3 regions of the Ligilactobacillus faecis genome follow, and region 3 is predicted to be linked to each of the others. Evidence: predicted binding sites of a transcription regulator. Region 3 holds the regulator's gene; each other region holds the start of a gene.

Region 1 (4,820 bases), 930 kb from region 3:
CTAGCTGAAAGTGAAAGTTTTTCCATCAAAAATGGTACTAACGATGGATCCACATCACCAGCCCGTGTCCCCATCGTCAAGCCAGTCAAAGGCGTAAAACCCATCGAGCTGGCAAAAGCTTGACCATCTTTTGTAGCTGAAACAGACGAACCACTTCCTAAATGAAGGGTGATCAATTTGAGTTTTTCTAAAGGTCTTTCAAGTAGTTGCGCTGCTTTATGCACGAGATATTCATGACTGATCCCGTGTTCACCATAACGTCTGATCCCATATTCTTTAGTCAATTCATAAGGTAAGCTAAAGATCGCATTTTCTTCAGGCATCTGAGCAAAGAATTGGCTATCAAACACTGCATATTGTGGTACATCTGGCAAAACTTGTTGCATCAATTCGATATATTTGGCTTCCATCGGATTATGTAAAGGCGCATGATCGCTTAAAGCTAGGATCTGCGCGATCACATCTGCATCAACTCGCGTAGCCTTTTTAAAAGTTTGTCCGCCAGCGACAACGCGGTGGCCCACGCAAGCAATATCAGCTAACGACGTGATCTTTAACGCAGTCAATTTTTCTAAGATCATTTCTGCCGCACGTTCATAAGTCAAGTTATCCGTTGTTTCCTGATAAACTTCAGTCCCGTATTTGATCTCAAATTTTGAACCTTTAGCAAGCATCCGTTCGACTAAGCCTTTGGCGACCACGCTTTCATCCGTCAATTCAAATAACTTCCATTTAACTGATGAGCTTCCAGCATTCATTAATAAAATTTTTGGCATCTACTTATACTTCTAGAGTCTTCTCTAGTCTTCCTTTCATTTCATACTTACTTAAAAGTATAACTGAAAAAAATGATTCTCAAAAGTAGCTAGATCTAGGAAAATTTAATTAATTTTTTTATGTTAAAAATTTCAAACGTAATATTTGTCACATAATCGTGACAAATTGTAATTTTATCGGAATGTATGTGTTATATAAAAAAGGTATACTGCTTAGTGTAAAGAAATGAAATAGTAGAACAGTGAATAGATAAAGTATAAATTTTAAGGAGAGTTTTGTTTATGGAAATGAAGAAAGTTGTTACAGGAGCGGCCGCGTTATCTGGCTTAGTTACTTTAGGACAAACTGCTGTTAATGCTGATGAGATCGTTGTTCAAGCAGGAGATACTGTCTCTGAACTTGCTTTAAAACATAACACAACGATCGAAGCGATCGAACAAGCTAACAAACTGCAAAACGTTAACTTGATCTTCGTTGGTCAACGCTTAGAAGTTGGTAACAACGGCGTCTTCAATTCACAACCAGTGCAACAAGTTCAGGCACAAGCTCAAACACCAACAGCTGAAGTTGAACAACCACAACAAGCACAAGCACAAGCTCAACCACAACAACAAACACAAGCTCCTCAAGTGCAAGCACCTGTTGCACCTGCTAGTGACGCAGAAGCAAGTGCTAAAGCATGGATCGCAAACGTCGAATCAGGTGGTTCTTACACAGCGCAAAACGGGCGCTACTATGGTAAATATCAATTGACTGATTCTTATCTTGGCGGAGACTACTCTCCTGAAAATCAAGAACGTGTCGCTGATAACTATGTGTCTAACCGTTACGGTTCTTGGCAAGCAGCTAAGTCATTTTGGCTTGCAAACGGTTGGTACTAAGATTTAAAATAATTACACCGAGCTCGAAAAAATTTTTCGAGCTCTTTTTTGCGTCCTTAAGCCAAAAACACAACATCTGCGACCTGTTGTGCAAAACAAGCACTAGATATTGTAGAAATTTTATTGATTTATGGTATACTAAATTACACAATCAATTCAAAGGGGTTTTTAATAATGGCTTTAGATCTATATACAAAAGATAACTGTATCCAATGTAAGATGACCAAAAAATTCTTACTCGAAAATAACATTGAATTTGGCGAACATAACATCTCTGATCACCCTGAATACATCAGTTATTTAAAAGAAAAAGGTTTGAGCACTGTGCCTGTGATCGAACAAGACCATTCTCCGATCATCAATGGTTTTCGACCTGATCTCCTAAAGAAGCTGGCGATTCAATGAAGATCGCCTTTTTTAGTGTGACCGGCCAGACTCGGCGCTTTGTCAAAAAACTTGGTCCAGACGTCGATGCGTTTGAGATCACTCCAGTCGATCCTTTAATTGAAGTGACAGAACCGTTTGTTTTGATCGTTCCGACTTATGAAGATGAGATCACCTACCCTGTCACTGAATTTTTAGAATACAACAACAATGCCCAATTTTTAAAAGGGATCGTGGGCACTGGTAATCGCAATTTTGCAGAATTATTTATTTTTACAGCCAAGGACTTGGCGGCTAAATTCAAAGCACCGATCATTTATGCTTTTGAATTCAACGGTACGCCTCGCGATGTTGAAAATTTTAAGGAAGCGGTGAATAAACTTGAGTCTTAAAGACCTCGATACCAATAACGTTACGTATTATGACCTAAATAATCGTTTGAACATCCCCCTCAATGGTCAGATCCAACTTGATCAAGATCAAGCAGCACTAAAAGCATTTTTAGAACAAAATGTCGTGCCAAATACGATGCGCTTTGCTTCACTCAAAGAGCGTTTTGAGTACTTACTTGAAAATAATTATTTAGAAGCCGATTTTATCCAAAAATACGAATTTTCTTTCATTGAAAAACTCTATGCGCACCTCAAAGAAGCTGATTTCCATTTCAAAACCTTTATGGCAGCGTATAAGTTTTACACTCAATATGCTTTAAAGACAGATGATGGTCAGTACTATCTTGAAAACTTTATCGATCGTGTGGCTGTCAACGCGCTTTATTTTGCCGATGGCGATGAAGCGTTAGCTTTGAAATTAGCCGATGAGCTGATCAGTCAACGCTACCAACCAGCAACACCAAGTTTTTTGAATGCCGGTCGGAGCCGTCGGGGCGAACTGGTTTCTTGCTTCTTACTGCAAGTGACTGATGATATGAATTCGATCGGGCGCGCGATCAACTCAGCCTTACAGCTTTCACGGATCGGTGGTGGCGTTGGGATCACATTGAGCAACTTACGTTCAGCCGGAGCACCGATCAAAGGGATCAAAGGTGCTGCTTCTGGGGTCGTGCCTGTCATGAAATTATTAGAAGATAGTTTTTCTTATTCCAACCAATTAGGACAACGTCAAGGGGCTGGTGTCGTTTATTTGAATGTTTTTCATCCCGACATCATCGACTTTTTAGCCTCTAAAAAAGAAAATGCCGACGAAAAGATCCGCGTCAAAACACTTTCTTTAGGGGTGATCGTGCCCGATAAATTTTACGAATTGGCTAAAAACGATCAAGCGATGTACCTCTTTGATCCCTATGATGTTGAAAGAAAATATGGCAAACCTTTCTCATATGTCGATATCACAGCTGAATACGATGCTTTAGTGGCTGACAAAACGATCACTAAAAAGAAGATCTCGGCCCGTTTACTTGAAGAAGAGATCTCAAAGCTCCAACAAGAATCTGGTTATCCATACGTGATCAACATTGATACTGCTAACAAAGCTAATCCGATCGCAGGTAAGATCATCATGAGCAATCTTTGTTCTGAGATCTTACAAGTTCAAACACCATCCAAAATAAACGATACGCAAGATTATGAAGTTTTAGGTACTGACGTTAGTTGTAACCTTGGTTCGACAAATATCGTCAATTTGATGGCTTCTCCTGATTTTGGAAATTCAGTCGAAACGATGGTCCGGGCTTTGACTTTTGTAACAGATAATTCCAATATCGATGTTGTTCCTTCGATCCAAGCTGGCAATAAAGCCGCCCATTCGATCGGTCTAGGCGCGATGGGCTTACATGCTTTTCTAGCTAAAAATCAGATCCACTATGGTTCACCTGAAGCCCTTGAATTTACAAGTACTTACTTCATGTTATTGAACTATTGGACTTTAAAAGCTTCCAATCAGATCGCCAAAGAGCGTTCTGAAACTTTTGTTGATTTTTACAAGAGTGCTTACGCTTCAGGCGCATATTTTGATAAATATTTGACGCACGACTATGCGCCAACTTCGGAGAAAGTCAAAGCTTTATTTGCCGGAGTCTTTATCCCAACTAAAGCCGACTGGGAAGAATTAAAAGAAGCGATCAAACGCGATGGCCTTTACCATCAAAATCGCTTAGCTGTCGCACCAAACGGTTCGATCTCCTACATCAACGATACGACAGCTTCGATCCATCCGATCATCAATAAGATCGAAGAACGCCAAGAGCGTCAGATCGGGAAGATCTACTACCCGGCGCCATATCTTTCAAATGAGACTTTACCATACTATGCTCCAGCCTATGATATGGATATGCGCAAAGTCATCGATACGTATGCAGCGGCTCAAGAACACGTCGATCAAGGGATGAGTCTGACGCTCTTTATGCGCTCTTCGATCCCAGAAGGACTTTATCCTTGGAAAGCAGGTCGTACAGATAAGATGACGACACGTGACCTTTCGATCTTACGTAATTATGCACACCATAAAGGGATCAAATCGATCTATTACGTGCGCACCTTCACCGATACCCAAGATGAAGTCGGCGTCAACGAATGCGAGAGCTGTGTGATCTAAGGGGGATTATTTAGTATGGAAAATTATAAAGCGATCAACTGGAACAACTTAGAAGACCAGATCGATAAAGCGACATGGGAAAAACTGACAGAGCAATTTTGGCTCGATACGCGGATCCCACTTTCAAACGATCTTGCTGACTGGCGGACATTATCGGAGGCCGATAAAGATGTGGTGGCTAAAGTCTTTGGGGGCTTGACACTGCTTGATACGCTCCAATCACAA
Region 2 (4,820 bases), 970 kb from region 3:
AGTTTTTTTAGTTTTCAGGTAAAGTGATCATTTGTGCGTACTTTGTTCCTTGAGAAAGTAGCAGAAATTGGCTAAATGAAAAAGTGCGGTACGGGTGATAATTTTTTTGAAGCTCAAGTTGATCGATCAAAGAGATCTGGTTTTCTTTGAGCCAAGCGATAACGGATGGAAATGCAGTCAGTTCATCTGAAAGTAAATGGAGTTGTTGACCTGATGTGAGGGTGAAGAGTAGTGAGAATAAGTAGCGTTTTGAGGCAAAATGAAGTGGTTTTAAAGCGATGTTAGCATAGAAAAGGCCAAGTTGGACATCTTTGATCTGAGGTGGTTTTAAATGTTGGAGCACGGCTCGATTTTGATCAAAGAGCGTGATCGTATTTGTCCCAAAGTGAAGTTGGGTCATTGCAAAGGAATTATGCGCTAAGATGGTCGTCAATGGTGTTTGGCGCTTTAAAGGATAAAACGAGCGTGAACAAACTTTGATCGTCGTAAAAAGCGATTTGGTATACATTTGATCTTTCAGATCATTCAAAGCGATCTGGGTCATTGTGAGCGCCTCCTTTTGTAAGTGAAAAAGTACTTCCCTCTTTTATGATAACGATTTCTTCTTTCTAACACAATGAAAAATGGTAAACTAAAGCTAGAAAGTTTATTTGAGGTGAGATCTGTGTTCAAACTGATCATTTTAAGTTTAGTGATCGTTGCGTTAGGGGCTTTTGAACTTTATGCAACTTGGCGCTATTATCAAAAGATGCAAGCTAAGGGACAAAATATGCTTTCAGCAGGGCGTCTCTGGGCTGGGCTCATTAGTGGTGGGGCTCTGTTTTTGATCGGGCTCAGCGCGTTTGTGAGCGCCTTTTTTTAATAGTTAGGAAAATTGGGTAGTAAATGTCGAGCGTGGCATTTGCTACCCAATTTTTTGTATGGTCACTGTAATTTGAATTTTTCAAGATATCTGGTGACATCATCAGCGGAAGCTTGTGCTCCCATATTAGCTAAAAGCAGGCGGTATTTTTTAGCGGTAATGAGATCATTTTGGCAAATAGCGATATAGGCATAGGAAAGATTTAAGAGACGGCAAAAAATGAGTCGCGCTAAATCAGCGCGACTCATTTTTCTTATTATTGTTGATTAAATAATCCTTTGATCCATTCGATAAAGCGGGTGAACCAACCTTTTGCTTGGTCGACAGCTTCTTTAGCTTGTGCACTGTTGGCCCAGTCTTTAGCTTTATTCATCAGATCACCAGTCGAATTTTTGACGTTGTTGATCGTATTTGTGACGTTATTGATATACGTCTTGCTTGAGCTGATCGGTGCGTTTTGGAAGTTATACAACGCAACTGAGATCTGCGAAACTTGATCAGAAGTCGTTTGGTCTTTGATCCCTTGTTTTTCAAGGGCAGTATTCAACATGTCTTGGATATCTTGTTTTGTAGCTAGTTCTTGTCCGTTTTGTTTATCTTTGGCCAGATCTTTGGAAACATTTCCGACGGCAGCCATCAATTTTCCAGGATAGCTAGCATCATCTTTGTTAGCCTCGATCGCTGGTTTAGTGGCGCTTAACATCTCGTTAGCCGTTGCTGTATTTTCAGAGTTTAAATCGATCCCGTCTTGAGTGAGGGCTTTATAGACCCCAGTCAAAGCTGATTCCCCTGAAACAGCTCGGTTAGCCGTTACAACGATCGTTACGTCAGTCACACCAGCCATTTGAGCGACCATCGCGTATTGTTGGGCAGTCACAGACGTGATGTTATTTTCACCATTGTAGTCTTTGATATTGACTTTGACACCTGAACCAGGATCACCCGGTGCGATCGCAACAGAACTGATCATTGCAGCATCAGTCGTTTCACTCGAACCTTTAGCAATATACGTATTATAATCAGCGGCAGTGGCAGTCAAGGTCTTGAACGACGAGTCACTGCCTAAAACTTTAGCGATATTTTCACGCGCTTCAGTGCTTGTTCCCGCACCGTAAACGATATAAGCAGAATTCAAAGTTTTAGTGGTCGAACTTTCAGCCGCCAAAGCTGAGAAACTTCCACTCAAACTAGCTAGTAGGCTGACGATCAACGTTAAGATCGTGATTTTTTTCCATTTCATCTTATGAAACACCTCATTATTTTTAAATCTAGCTACACTCTCATTTTACCACCAGAAAAGAAGAACGTTCTTTTAAAAAAAAGATAGGATTTTGCACGATGTGAACGTTCAACTTTAAGTTATAAAGTGAAAACAAACACAATATATAGATTTAATAATATTAAAATCACAATATATTGTGATTTTTAGGTTGAATTTTATTTTCCAAACAGCCTATAATAGTTACATTGTTTTTATTTACGTTTGGGAAGGATGTCTTTTATGTTTGAACGTTATCATGATGTATTGACGCATTTACCGCAATACTCAAAAAATATCTTTAGAAAGGGCTACTTTAGTTGGTTGATGAAGCAGTGCCTTGGTTGGAGCTATTTCAGTTATTTCTTATTGGCGTTCAACTTCGTCTTACAAATTATTTCACTTGTGCAATCATTTAGCCAGACCCCAGTGCAATCGATCTTAGCCTTTATCGGGGGAAATCTCTCGGTTGCTTGTGTTTTAGGGATCTCAAATCTCTCTGGGATCCAAGGCTGGTGCGGGGCGATCTCAGCGCTTTGTATCGCAATTACTGGTTTTATGGCTGGAAACTTTGCCACGGCTTGGGAACAGATCGGTTACTTGATCTTTTTAGATATTTTTTGCATTTTAGATCCAAAATGGAATGACGATATCCAAGTTGAAAAATTTGAAAATGGTCGTGAGTGGTTCTTATACGGGCTCTTTTTCTTTTGTGCATGGGGCGTAACGTATTTTATCTTCAGTTTAACAAGTGATCCACGGGTCTTTTTAGACAGTTTGAACTTAGCTTTTGCGATCACCGGGGCTTTATTAGAGTTGAACCGTAAACGTGAGCAATACTATGTCTTTACGATCGCCTCCGTCTTTACGATCGCTTTGTGGGCTCAAACGATGCTTCAAGGAGACGGAAATTTTGCGTTGATCTTTAGTTACAGTATTTTCTTCTTAAATGATATGTATGCTTTCTTTGGAAAGGGAAGTTGGTTCAGACAGGAAGTCTAAAGAATACTTAAGTTTTGAGCGCAAACAGCTGACAAGCTAAAAAAGCAAGGGTATACTTATCTTAAGTGAATAACTTAACTCATAACACTAGCCGCAGACGATCCTGCGGTTTTTTTGTGACTAGATCGATGTTGACTATTTTGCAATAGCCACACACTTTGTAAAGGGGGATATCAGTCGCGACCTAATAGCCCCCGACATGGTTTGAGAGTTTAAGGGTCAGGACTGATCGCGATCTTTGAAATCGTGGATAGTCTTTTTGTATATCCTATATGCGATCGTCAGTTCAATGGAATATCTTCCGATCGCCAACACGCTTAACCTTTCTAAATAGTTTCATGCTATGAGCCCCCTCCCGTGTGTTCGAGATGGGCTATAACTCTCAACTATTTCCACTAAGTCACCTCAAAGGGTAGCTAGCCCTTATCAGCTGACCTGCTTATATTGTGGTAATTACAAGAATTTTAGAGCGCTATTTTTGCATGGAGCTTTGAGCGATCAGCAGTAAAATATAGCGTAAAGGTAAAAGCGGGGCTTTTGTGATAGAATAGGTAGCATAAGTATTAAGAATTAGGTTAGAAATTGGGAAAGGAATGCGGGGAAAATCGAGTGAAAAAATTTTTTACAAGGGATCTCTGGCAATGGCCTGAATTTATGTTCAATAAGCACCTGCGGATGTTAGCTATTTTGATGTTTATCCTTACAGGTGTCTGTGTCTTTTTAGCATTTAAAGTGGCACTTTTTTTAGGTTATCTCGTTCTCTTTGGTGCAGTTTTAGCCTTGAGCGGTGCTTATTTTAGTTTGCGTCAAGTCACAGAAGATACGAGTGAATACATCTCAGATCTATCATATCGGATCAAACGCGGTGAACAAGATGCTTTGATCAAGATGCCGATCGGGATCTTATTTTATGATAAAGAGTATTTTATCGAGTGGATCAACCCTTACATGCAACGGTACTTTGATAAGCAAGACGTCTTAGGCAAGCCACTCAAAGAAGTTGATCCAGAACTATTTGAAAGTTTACAAAATGAACAAGGGCAAGGCAAAGCAACTGAGATCAAGCTTCACGGACGTTCATATAATTTGATGGTCCAAAAAGATATCCATGCCCTTTATTTGACAGATGTGACTAAATACGTTGAGATCAGAAAACGTTATGAAGATTCGCGCCTTGTGATCGGTCAGATCTTTTTAGATAACTATGATGAAGTTACTAGTTCAATGAATGATAAAGATATCTCTAACCTGGGAAATTTTGTGACTAATGCTTTATCTGACTGGGCAAAAGAGTTTGGGATCTATTTGAAGCGCGTTGATGAAGATCATTTTTTCATTTTGACATATGCCAAGACATTGAGTGTTTTAGAAAAAGAAAAATTCAAGATCCTAGACGAAGTGCGCGAATGGACTTCTAAGCAAAATTCACCGATCACGTTGAGTATCGGGATCGCTTATGGGGCAGAAGATCTGACGAAGTTAGCTAAGATCTCACAAAATAACCTTGATCTAGCTTTAGGCCGTGGTGGCGATCAAGTCGTTGTCAAAGCAGATGATGACCAAGCGCGTTTCTATGGGGGCAAGACCAATCCGATGGAAAAACGGACGCGGGTCAGAGCGCGGATGATCTCGCAAGCTTTGACCGAACTGATGAATCAAGCCGATCAGATCTTTGTGATGGGGCATGATAATCCAGAT
Region 3 (4,820 bases):
AGGCCAAACAGACCTGCTCTTAGACCGTTGATAACGGAAACGAACCGTCTTACCTTTACCGTAAGCTTTCAGCGTAAAAGTGGTAAGCTCCTCTTTTAAGAGACTTGCAGTCGAGATCTCTTTCCCTGGATCGATTTGCCGTTTGTCTTTTACTAATGTAACTCCTATTTAAGCACGAAAATTTGATTTTTTCAAGTCTCTACTAAAATTTCTTTAAGGATTTCGTCGGTTTTTGCCGACAATATGATATTCGTCTGCTAAAAATTTGATCCGCTCCATGATCCTTAAAGCTTTTAACGGTTCAGCCTCGCCACGATTATTGATCGCTAAATACTCATTTTCTAACTGTTCAAACGAAAGATTTGAACTAAAGAAGGTCGGCAGTTCTTCTTGCATACGATATTGCAAGATCACCCCTAAAACATCGTCGCGGATCCAGCTACTCAATGAATCAGCTCCGATATCGTCTAACATCAAGATCGGAGCTTTTTTTAAACGTTCTAGATACTCTGTCGTCTTATTTTGTCCGATCGAACCTTTGATATCGACAACAAAAGAAGGAAAATGTACTAATGTCGTTTTATATCCTCGTTTGGCTAGATCATTAGCGATTGCAGCTAATAAATATGTTTTACCGACACCAAAACTACCTTCTAAATATAAACCTTTATGAAATTTTTTTGGTTCTTTGGCATAGTCATTTGTAAACTGCAAGGCAGCGCGGAAAGCTTCATTTCGTTCTTCGCTACGATCATAATCGACTAATTGAGCTTGGCGCATGCTCTTTGGTAAAGCGATCATCTTGACGCGCGCATCAAGTTCTTGTTTAGCTCGTTTAGCTAAAAGCTGTTCACTTGGAACATAAACGACTTCGATCCGGTGTTTACTCACCGCTAACGTCGGCAAATATCCAGGCGCAAAGGTTTGCTCTCCTTGAGCCATTTTTTGCTTGATCGTCACATATTCATAAAGCTTACTGATGCTTTTCATAACATCGTCTTTTGTCAAAAGATGCTTATTTTCAGCTAAAAAGCGTTTGACATCTGGATCATTTAAGGCCGTTTCGACTAATTCATTATAGCGCTTTGACCAGTTATGCCGTTGCATCTGTTCTGTCAAACTTTTCCCTATATCTTCCATAGTCTTTCTATCCTTATTCTTTATTTTCTTCGAGTTGTGCTAAGAGATCATCGATCTCAGCATCTAACTTCTGTTTTTCAGTTGCTGAGCTTTTTTCTTTTGAACTAGACTGTTCTTTTTTAGCCCAATCCGGAAGTGTCTCACGCTGAACGACCTTTCTTGAGGCATAACTTTGCTTTTTCTTTGTTCTTTTTTCTAAAGCTTCTTGATTCGCACGTTTCATAAGATCCATCGCTTCTTCTGGGGTCTGGACCTTGTTTTCTGCCAGTTTAGCCGCTGCTACCGTAAAGCGATTAGAAACTCTACCCTCTAACACAGGATTATCTTGAGCGATCAAATAATAATGCAACAAGACATTGATGACTGCATTTGGCAAAACTTTTTTCGTCACTAAATTTTGAACGACATAACGCTCTAAATCAGAAACAAAACTATTTTTTTGTTGCTTTAAGACCGTTAAAAACTCAAGTGGTAAATAAGCTTTGCAAACTTCAGCGATCGCTTGTTCTTCTTTTGAGAGCACCGGAAGTTCTTTTGCCGTCTCGTTCTTACTTTCAACAACTTGTTCTCGTGGCTGAAGCTCGCGCTCAAATTGGCGTGTGGCTAATTTTTTGAATTCTTCATGATCAACTGTATTATCATGCACGTTCAAGGCTTGTTCTAATAAGCGAACGATCTGTAATTCATCTAAACCATAAAGGAGCGTTACCGTTTTGATCAGCTCACTTGCTTTAGTCAACTCTTCTTCAGGAACAAATGAATTTGCCACAAGATCTTTCAAATATTCTAGATCTAAGGTAACTTCGACTTGTGCAAGTGGGCTTTTTTTCGGACGTTCAACGACCCGCGGACGTTTTGAAGCAGTCAATAGATCTGCACTTTTGACTGTGTAGACATCTAATAAATCCCGAGTGATCTCTTGCACTTTAGGATATTCCAATTTTGTAGCTAAATAGCTAGTTTTCAGTTCATCATAACGAACTTGCCCAACTGAATCACAAAGTAACGTGCTAAAAAGGTCGTCTGTAAAAAAAGCTTTGGCGCTTAAAGGTGCTTGGAGCTCATAAATAAGCAGATGGCCTAGATCATCTGTTCGTTCAAAAGTTCTAAGAAGCCCTAAAGCTTCTAACTTGATCCGTGCTTCATAAAAAGCCCGCAGACCTAAACCAGAACTAGCCAATAGTTCTTTATGCAAGCGCCGTTCAAGTAGATCAAAAGTACGCTGAGCCTGTGAAACTAACAGTGCATAGATCCCATAAGCTTCGACTCCCAGAAGTGGTTGATAGAGCTCTAAAACTAGCTTAGCTTCAGTGGAGCCGATCTGGTCTAGCGTTGTTGCGATATAGCCATCTTTAGGCGACAGCTGTTTTAATGCATCAACCATCGACAGACCCCTTTCACTCTTTATTTTCAGTCTTAGGTGCCTTTTCGCGGGCCATCAGCTCTTGGAGCTCATTTGCAAAAGAAGCCATATCTTTGAACTCACGGTAGACACTAGCAAATCTGATGTAGGCGATGTCATCAACATCAACTAAGATCGACATCACATATTCTCCGATCAATTGACTAGAAACTTCATTTCCACCAACTGCTCGGATCTTCTTTTCAACTTGATCAACGATCGCTTGGATCTGATCCATTGGGACTGGACGTTTTTCGGCAGCGCGCATCACGCCCCGCAAAACTTTTTCACGATTAAATTCTTCTCTAGCTCCATTTTTCTTGATAACGAGTAGTGGAGTTGCTTCAACTCTTTCAAAAGTTGTAAAGCGAAACCCACAATTTTCACATTCCCTGCGCCGCCTGATCGCATGTCCATTGTCGGCGGGCCGGCTGTCCACTACGCGTGATCCATTTTGATGACAATTTGGACACTTCATGTTTCTTTACCCCATCTTATCTTTCTATCAAATGATTTGTCTTTAGCCATTTTATCATTTGTGCCCGCGTCTCTTCAACTGTTCCCGAACTATCAAGCACAACAGTCGCCTTTTTACGCCTGATCTCATCTGGTAATTGGTGTTTGATCCGCGCTAAAGCATCTTCTTTTGCAAGGTGATCGCGTGCCATGATCCGCTTTATTTGTAAAGTTTGCGGTAAACTCACAGTCACGACTGCATCACAAAGCTCATCATATCCTTGCTCAAATAATAAAGGCGCATCAAGAACGATCACCTTGGCTGATTTGGCGTGCGCGATCTGAGTTAGATACTCAGCTTTGATCAATGGTATCATCACCGTATTTAGCTTAGCTAACATCTTAGGATCGTCAAAAACGATTTTTCCTAAAACAGCCCGATCTAGATCACCTTCAGGCGTTAAGATCTTTTGGCCAAACGTGTGCACGAGCCGTCTTAGACCGGGTGTCCCTTTTTTGACGACTTTTCGGGCGATCTGGTCAGCATCTAAAACACAAAAGCCTAACGTTTTCAAATAGGTGCTCAAAGTTGATTTTCCCATTCCGATCCCGCCAGTCAAGCCTAAAATATAACTCATTTTGGCACCTGCTGACATTGAGGGCAAAAATGCGTTCCTCTTTGACCAACAACTGTTTTTTCGATCAAGGTCCCACAACGCTTGCATGGCTTACCCGTTTGACCGTAAACATCTAATTCAAATTGGAAACCACCTTCATTTTCAAACGCATCTGTATAGCTTCGGATCGTTGTACCTCCAGCTGCGATCGCCATTTTAAGTTCGGCAATGATGTTATCATGAAGTTCTTTAGCTTTAGCAAAAGATACTGCATTACAAGGTGTCAACGGATGAAGTTTTGTCTGCCATAAAACTTCGTCGACATAAATATTACCTAGACCCACAACAAGCGTTTGATCAAGTAAGGCTGTTTTGAGCGCCTTTTTCTTTTTTTGTAGACCTGTATAAAAAGTCTCAACTAAAAAGTCGCTTGCGACAGGTTCTGGTCCCAATTTTTTTAAACTTGCAAGTTGGGCTTCTTGCCCAGTTTTCACTAGCTGCATTCGCCCAAATTTGCGTACATCGTTATAACGCAGTTGTTTTCCCGAGGCAAGCTCAAAAATGACATGTGTATGCTTATCGACTGGTTCGGTAGCTTGTTTGACATAATATTTACCTTCCATTCGCAAATGAGAAACAACGGTCTTGGCATTTGAAAAGCGTAATAGAAGATATTTTCCGCGCCGATCGACACGTTCTAGCGTTTCCCCTGCTAATGCCTGTTCAAACTCACTTGGATCGCCTAAGATCATCTTAGGATATAAGACCTCGACTTGTTTGATCTTTTCATGCAAAACCAGTTGCGTTAGTCCGCGTCTGATCGTTTCAACTTCTGGTAATTCTGGCATTTTCTTTCCCCCTATTTTGTATCGAACCACGTTTTGCCACTAGCACTTTCGACTTTAAGTGGCACGGCTAATGAAACTGCAGAATCCATCACTTGTGGCACAAGTTGGGCTAGTTTTTCGATCTCATCTTTTGGCGCTTCAAAGATCAACTCATCGTGGACTTGCAAGAGCATCTTAGCTTGTAAGCCTTCTTTTTGGAGCATCTTTTGCATATTGATCATCGCAACTTTGATGATATCGGCAGCACTTCCTTGGATCGGCGTATTCATTGCAGTTCTTTCGGCAAAAGAACGCAGATTATAGTTTCTGCTATTGATATCATCTAAATAACGGCGGCGGTGGAAAAGTGTTTCAACA

What was found. The regulator NrdR, encoded in region 3, represses ribonucleotide reductase genes. The targets are predictions, from matches to a motif close to ACACNATATATNGTGT.
Region 1: a site for NrdR is predicted at 1,758-1,773, ahead of nrdH (glutaredoxin-like protein NrdH). Genes of this name have one in related genera too.
Region 2: a site for NrdR is predicted at 2,239-2,254, ahead of pnuC (nicotinamide riboside transporter PnuC). Genes of this name have one in related genera too.

The regions. Positions count from the first base shown of each region.
Region 1 covers NZ_CP123639.1:1,215,360-1,220,179, reverse strand. Annotated here, with positions in the region: gene QFX10_RS05775 (acetate/propionate family kinase) at 1-776, opposite strand, end outside; gene apf (aggregation-promoting factor) at 1,059-1,658, shown strand; gene nrdH (glutaredoxin-like protein NrdH) at 1,833-2,063, shown strand; gene nrdI (class Ib ribonucleoside-diphosphate reductase assembly flavoprotein NrdI) at 2,060-2,434, shown strand; gene nrdE (class 1b ribonucleoside-diphosphate reductase subunit alpha) at 2,424-4,595, shown strand; gene nrdF (class 1b ribonucleoside-diphosphate reductase subunit beta) at 4,611-4,820, shown strand, end outside.
Region 2 covers NZ_CP123639.1:736,949-741,768, reverse strand. Annotated here, with positions in the region: gene QFX10_RS03650 (hypothetical protein) at 8-544, opposite strand; gene QFX10_RS03645 (hypothetical protein) at 665-862, shown strand; gene QFX10_RS03640 (DUF1002 domain-containing protein) at 1,119-2,102, opposite strand; gene pnuC (nicotinamide riboside transporter PnuC) at 2,364-3,122, shown strand; gene QFX10_RS03630 (DHH family phosphoesterase) at 3,732-4,820, shown strand, end outside.
Region 3 covers NZ_CP123639.1:2,142,582-2,147,401, forward strand. Annotated here, with positions in the region: gene dnaI (primosomal protein DnaI) at 214-1,140, opposite strand; gene QFX10_RS09785 (replication initiation and membrane attachment family protein) at 1,154-2,524, opposite strand; gene nrdR (transcriptional regulator NrdR) at 2,538-3,020, opposite strand; gene coaE (dephospho-CoA kinase) at 3,037-3,636, opposite strand; gene mutM (DNA-formamidopyrimidine glycosylase) at 3,633-4,463, opposite strand; gene polA (DNA polymerase I) at 4,475-4,820, opposite strand, start outside.